Linked DNA regions of Roseimicrobium gellanilyticum. The protein of the gene in region 2 binds, or shares a complex with, the protein of the main gene of each other region. Links are inferred from orthologs where the notes say so. Each region holds a gene or a part of one and is shown on either strand. Other genes may lie near its edges.

What was found.
Region 1: the proteins of tsaE (region 2) and tsaD are in contact, whole or in part, in a crystal structure (PDB 6N9A), measured with the Thermotoga maritima proteins. The link is inferred for Roseimicrobium gellanilyticum from one-to-one orthologs. Residues at the interface, in WP_004082108.1 of Thermotoga maritima: Leu37, Gly38, Lys46, Lys57, Val59, Lys60, Ser61, Thr63, Phe64, Thr65, Leu66, Met67, Val69, Pro71, Tyr82, Arg83, Leu84, Asp86, Asp88, Phe89, Asp93, Ile128, Asp130, Glu131, Arg134; in WP_004082750.1 of Thermotoga maritima: Cys10, Asp11, Arg49, His50, Leu82, Gly84, Gly135, Gly136, Glu154, Thr155, Leu156, Asp157, Asp158, Ser159, Glu162, Asp165, Lys166, Arg169, Leu170, Tyr175, Lys213, Thr214, Leu217, Tyr218, Gln221, Arg222, Asn324.

What each region holds. Positions count from the first base shown.
Region 1 is NZ_QNRR01000006.1:97,381-100,449, reverse strand. What follows is about bases 19-3,017. They hold tsaD (tRNA (adenosine(37)-N6)-threonylcarbamoyltransferase complex transferase subunit TsaD), read right to left. Parts: upstream 2,036-3,017; coding sequence 1,001-2,035; downstream 19-1,000. Other genes in these bases: DES53_RS17140 (hypothetical protein), read left to right, coding at 2,137-3,017; DES53_RS17150 (EcsC family protein), read right to left, coding at 236-886; DES53_RS17155 (serine hydrolase domain-containing protein), read right to left, coding at 19-116. In the rest of the region: more of DES53_RS17155, read right to left, coding at 1-18; more of DES53_RS17140, read left to right, coding at 3,018-3,069.
Region 2 is NZ_QNRR01000003.1:573,982-577,029, reverse strand. The notes cover bases 24-3,001. They hold tsaE (tRNA (adenosine(37)-N6)-threonylcarbamoyltransferase complex ATPase subunit type 1 TsaE), read left to right. Parts: upstream 24-1,296; coding sequence 1,297-1,707; downstream 1,708-3,001. Other genes in these bases: DES53_RS12135 (hypothetical protein), read right to left, coding at 2,548-3,001; tsaB (tRNA (adenosine(37)-N6)-threonylcarbamoyltransferase complex dimerization subunit type 1 TsaB), read left to right, coding at 1,723-2,370; DES53_RS12150 (thiamine-phosphate kinase), read left to right, coding at 398-1,300; DES53_RS12155 (CPBP family intramembrane glutamic endopeptidase), read left to right, coding at 24-387. Also shown: more of DES53_RS12155, read left to right, coding at 1-23; more of DES53_RS12135, read right to left, coding at 3,002-3,048. UniProt on the Escherichia coli protein: Required for the formation of a threonylcarbamoyl group on adenosine at position 37 (t(6)A37) in tRNAs that read codons beginning with adenine.

The DNA.
Region 1 (3,069 bases), on a different replicon or contig from region 2:
GCCGGAGCGAGCACGGCGGGCTTGCGATCGTCCTTGGCCCACGAGGTGGTGCAGGTGCAGAACATGGCCGCGAAGGCCGCAGCACACAGGGTGGTGGAGAAATGGAAACGCGTCATGGCGGGGATGTTGCGATGAGACAAGCGGAAGTGTCAAGGACACCATAACGTAGCTCGCGAGTCCCTTCGCGAGTGTATTTCCAAGGCAATTCTCGCGAAGGGACACGGACCTACGTGGGTCAGGCCGTGCGCCTCTTCCGTCGTGGATAGAACAGCGCCTTCGCCGTGCGTCCCACGACATTGCAGGCTGTGGCGTCGAAGACACCACCCACCACACCTCCCAGCAGGGGAATGCCGCGGGCGAGGCTGGCAGCCCCTTTCTTCGCGGCGGCAGCCATCAGTCGCTTCCCCACCTGTGCCTGCACTTCCGCCACCACCTCGGCGGAGAGTTTGTTCATCATGGCCTTGGTGACACCCTGCGTGAGGTCGAGACCGGCAGCCTTGCCCACGTCCTTCACAGCGTCACCGGCGAGACTGGCAAGGATGAAGGTCTGCACGCGATCCGAACCCAAGTCGAACCCACAGATGCGCGCAATAGCCGCGGACATGCGTGCCTGAATAAGCCAGGAGGCCAGCATGTCTGCCGGCACACTCACGGGCATGGTGAGAATGCCGCCCAGCCCGGTGATGAAACCCGCAGTGAAGTTTTTCGTGGTCTCCCACTGGATGAGGGCATCGATGCGCGCGCCATCATCCGCGTAGGATTCATCGATGAGGTACTCCTGCGCCAGATTCTCCGCAGTGGAAAGTGGCGCAGCGCCATTCACGGACTTGTCCATGAGCCACTCCATGAGGGAGGCTGCATCCTTGGGCGCGCTGCCGGATTTCATGGGCGCATGGTAGGCACACGCGCACCACGAGCTCAATGAGAAAACGGTGCGGCACCTCCACCATCAACGGCGGCCAAAACAAGCCCCTCCTTGGAAGGGACCGCTTTGGGATGACTAACCCACCAGCGGCAAGTTCGGATTCACATCCACCTCCAGCGGCGAAGAGTACCCCGCCTTCCACCGCTGCACGGCGGCGAAACCAATCATGGCGGCGTTGTCCGTGCTGTAGCTTGGTTCCGCGAGCTGGAGGGTGAGGCCGAAGTCCTTCGCGCGTTTTGCGAAGAGTTCGCGCACACGGCTGTTGCAGCTCACGCCGCCACTTACGGCGACAAGCTTCTCCCCACAGGCACGCGCAGCGCGCACGGTCTTTTCCACCAGCACTTCCACCACGGCTTCCTGGAAGGAGGCGCACACATCCGCCATGACCCGCTCCGAGGTGAGGTCCACCTTCGGCAGGAGATAGAGCACGGAGGTCTTCAGCCCGCTGAAGGAGAATTCGTTGCTGCCGCGTTCCATCATGCTGCGCGGGAAATCATAGGCATCGCGACGCCCTGCTTTCGCGCGGCGATCGATTTCCGGTCCACCGGGATAGGGCAGGCCGAGCATCTTCGCCACTTTATCGAAGGCTTCGCCAGCTGCATCATCGCGGGTGCGGCCCAGTAGCTTGTAATCCCCCACGCCACGCACGTGCAGCAACATGGTGTGACCTCCGCTTACGATGAGTGCCACGTGTGGGGGAATCTCCGGCAGCGTCTCCGGAGCACTTTCACCCGTGGGCATGAAGGGCGAAAGAAGATGTCCCTCCAGGTGATTGATGGCGAGGAAGGGACGCCCCTCCGCCAGTGCGAGCGCCTTGGCAGTGGTGCTGCCGATGAGCAGTGAACTCACCAACCCGGGACCACTCGTGGCGGCGAAAGCCCCGATGTCCTTCAACGTGACCCCAGCCTCCTCCACCGCCTGCTCCACCAGCGCGCGCATGTGCAGGATATGATTGCGCGAGGCCACCTCCGGCACCACACCGCCATAAATGCGATGTGCCTCGATTTGCGAGGCTACCACACTGCTCAGCACGGCACCCTCCGCGGTGAGCACCGACGCAGCAGTCTCATCGCAAGAGGTTTCGAGGGCAAGGAGTCGGGCAGAAAGCATGAGGGGAAAGGGGCCGGGAGCATACCATGCTTCTGAAACAAAGCGATCTTGCACCTCAAACTTAGCCCCTCTATGAAGGAAAAGTGTTTGTCCTTCCTCCCATGCCCCACGCGCTAACCACTTGGTGGGAGACGCGTCCGGCTGCGCTCACCGCGCTCGCGACTGCTGCTCTGGGTCTGCTGCTCCTGCTGGCCGCCGTGGTGCAGGATCAATTCGGCACCCTGTCCCAGCGCATCTGGCCCATGCCGGCAGCAGAGAAGCTGAAGCAGGACGGCTTTGCCTGGAAGACCAAGCTGCCCGAGTGGGGCCGCGGCTCCGTGGCGGCGCATGAGGTGCAGTTCCTGAAAGATGGCGTGCCCACCGGCATCCGGGTACCGCATGCCTCCACCATCGTGGAGAAGGGACAAGGCACGTACAAGATTCAAAAGGACTACATCTACTTTTCCCTGCCGGGAAATGAGAACCCGGAGCCCTATGTGCGGAGCCTGGCCCTGCTGCTGCCCCGTCCCGTGAGCGAAGGTTGGTGGGTCATCTCCGTTCTCCTGCTCGTCGCTGGCGGTACGGCTGCCGCGAGGCACCCTGAGGCGAGAAAGATGGCGGCAGACGCGGCGGACAAGCTGAACGCTGTGTCCGCCCTGACCGTTGTGGGCGCCGTATTCGCCGTGGCGCTGGTCACCACGCTGTGGCGCCTGCCTGCTGCGTTGGAATACTCCGAGGGCTGCTTCTCAGTGAAAGGGGTGCCCTACTCAGATGCCGCAGGCTGGGATGAACTGGCCATCAACATGGCGGCGGGACGAGGATTTGAGGGTGGCTTTGCTGCTCAACGGCCACTGTATCCGGCGATGGTGAGTTTGATCTACATGCTCACCGGACCCTCGCTGCTGGTGGCGAAAATGCTGAACGCCTTCTGGCTGGCACTGGCTGCGGCCGTGGTGTGTGCCATCGGGGTGAAGGCGGGGTCGCGCCTCGCGGGTCTCGCGGGTGCGATGGAGATTGCCTTTGGAGAAGACTACATCTCCTTCTCCCAGCTCATG
Region 2 (3,048 bases):
GCATCACTGAAAGATGGTATCTCCCAGGATCAGTCCCCGCAGGAAACCGTGGACTCCTTTCGCAAGACCACGGACTGGGGGTTCCGCATTTTGATGGGATTTATGGCGATTGTTATTGCGCCTGTCACGGAGGAGTTGATCTTCCGGGGGTTTGTGTATGGAGTAGCCAAGCGCTTCACGGACCGTTGGTTTGCCACCATCTTCTCCGCAGTCATGTTCGCCATCGTCCATTTCCACGTTGGAACCGCGCCGGAATTGTTTGTCCTCGGCCTGGGCTTTGCTGTGGCGTACGAGCAGACGGGAAGCCTGTTGGTGCCCGTCTTCATGCACATGTTTTTTAATGCCTGGAACATTTTCCTGATGGCTGCGGCTGCTGCCTTTTCCTGAGATTCCAACCATGTCGACTGTTTCCGAGATTGGAGAGAACCGCCTGGTGCAACTGCTCACTGAGAAGTTGCCGGGGCGTGAGGACGTGGTGAAAGGCGTGGGTGACGATTGTGCTGTGGTACTACCCGCGCCGCGTGGGTGGCTTCAACTGCTGAAGACGGATTGTGTGGTGGAAGGTGTGCATTTCCTCCGTGAGCACGCTCCCGAGCAGGTGGGGTGGAAAGCCATGGCTCGTGTGGTGAGCGACATCGCCTCCATGGCCGGAGAGCCCCAGCATGCGCTCGTCACGCTGGTGCTCCCGCCCGACACGCAGGTGTCATGGGTGGAGCGGCTCTATGATGGTCTGCAGCGTTGCGCGAACCTCTTCAACATCGCTCTCGTGGGTGGAGAGACCTCGTCAGGAAATCAACTGGTGATCTCCGTGAGCCTCGCCGGGAGGGTGAAAACCACGCGCTGCGCCCGCCGTGACGGTGCGAGAGAAGGCGATGCCATCATGGTCACGGGAAAGCTCGGTGGTTCGCAAGGGGGGCACCATCTCACCTTCATCCCGCGTCTCTCGGAGGCTGACTGGCTGGCGGACAATGCCCGGCTGCATGCGATGATGGACATCAGTGATGGCCTCGCCAAGGACCTGCCGCGCATGGCGTTGGCCAGTGGGGTGGAGTTCGTGCTGGAGGAAAGTTCCCTCCCTGTGCATCTTGGTTGCACGCGTGAACAGGCATGGAGCGACGGGGAGGACTATGAGTTGCTGCTTGCCGTGCCGCTGAGAGCCGCCCGACGGCTTGAGAGCGCATGGAGCCGGAAGTTTCCTGAAACGCCGATGACCTGCATCGGCAGGTTTGTCCCGGTAGGTCACGGGGTGAAGCCCTCTTTTGCCGGGCATGGCTGGGATCATTTTGGACCGGCAAGATGACAGCGCGGCTCGCACAGGTGGAAGACACGGTGGCTTGGGGGCGAGAACTGGCATCGACCTTGAAATCCGGGGAAATCGTTGCGCTCGTGGGCAACCTCGGTGCCGGCAAGACGCATGCCACCAAGGGCATCGTGGCCGGGCTTGGGAGCGATGCGGAGGTGAGCAGCCCCACGTTTACCCTGGTGCATGAATACGAAGGCGGCAGGCTTCCGGCATTCCACTTCGATTTCTACAGGCTCGATGCCGCGCAGGAAGTGCTGAACATCGCGTGGGATGACTATCTGGATGGTGGTGGCGTGGTCATCGTGGAATGGGCCGACCGCTTTCCGGAACTGATCCCTGATGGGGCCCGGTGGTTTCATTTTGAAATCCTGCCTGACGGCGCGCGGCAGGTGGTGGAAAGGTGATGCTTGAGCCTTGCCATGCCTGACTGTGTTCTTGCCATCGAAACCTCCACCCCTCGCGGCAGCGTGGCGGTGGTGAAAGGTGACGCGACTGTGGTGTACGAGCACAGCTTCTCGTCCGAACGTTCGCACAACTCGCAGCTCTTTGAGCCCTTGCGGGAAGCACTGGAGAAGTGCGGAGACGACTTGCGCGCGATTGTCGTGGGGACTGGTCCGGCGTCTTATACCGGTGTGCGCATCGGCATTGCTGCGGCGCAAGGTGTGGCCATGTCTCGTGGCGTTCCGTTGATTGGGTTGCCTTCGGTGCTGGCACCGGAGGTGGATGGTGGGGTGGGTGACAGGTTTGTCGTGTGTGGCGATGCGCGGCGTGGGAAGTATTTCGTGGCGGAGGTGCGTGGTGATGAACTGGTGGGCGAAGTGGTCACCATGGATGCAGATGCTTTCCGCGAGAAGCATGCGGCACGAGGAATGGATACACCCTGGTACACCTATGATGGCAAGGTGCCGCTTGGGCTGGAGGATGTGATGTGTGTCATGCCCTCGGCGATTGGACTCGCGGAGATTGCTGCGGGGATGGTGGAGGATGAGATTGCCGAACTGGCGAAACGGGCGCTGGAGCCTGTCTATCTTGCGGAGGCGTATGTGACGCAGCCGAAAAGAAAGTAGTCCGCCGAGCCTTCGGCGGTCAGGGCGGCGGTGGGGGGGATGTGAGCCGACATCTTTGACGAATGCGGAAAGTAAGTGGCGGGTAGGAAAACCCGCCAGCCACTGTCCGGTCAGGAGACCCGACTTCCTGCAACTGACCGCCGAGGCTCGGCGGACTACTTTCTGCTTCGCCTCGCCTCACACTGCGTGCGAGGGCGCCTTCCAAAAGATCTCTTCGGAGGACTCCTCTACTTTCACAAAGAACGGTCCTCGCAGCGACTCGATAAATTTGTTGAGGCACTCGGGTGAATCTAGTTCCAAGCGAACATGGTGCATGTTGCCTTCTCGCTTTCTGGAAGCGCCGTGCACATAAGGCGCGCTGAGATAGTCCACAAAGCTGAAGGCGAAGTACGCGGCCTCATCCGACATCCATATCAGCTTCAGGAAGCACTCGAAACGCGATGAAGCACCCAGCTCTTCCTCCGCATCGCTTGTTTCTGCCTTAAGGCCGTCCCATCTGCCGTCATTGAAGCTGATGAGATAACTAGGACCAAAGACGTTCAACTCCTTCATCCGCTCCCTGAGTTGGTCACCGAAATCCGGTGCCGCATCATCCATGCGGGAGAGCACCCCAAAGAGCGCGAGCGCGCTCATGTTGTTCGCACACTCGCGGATAAGGCTATCCGTATCGATGTCATA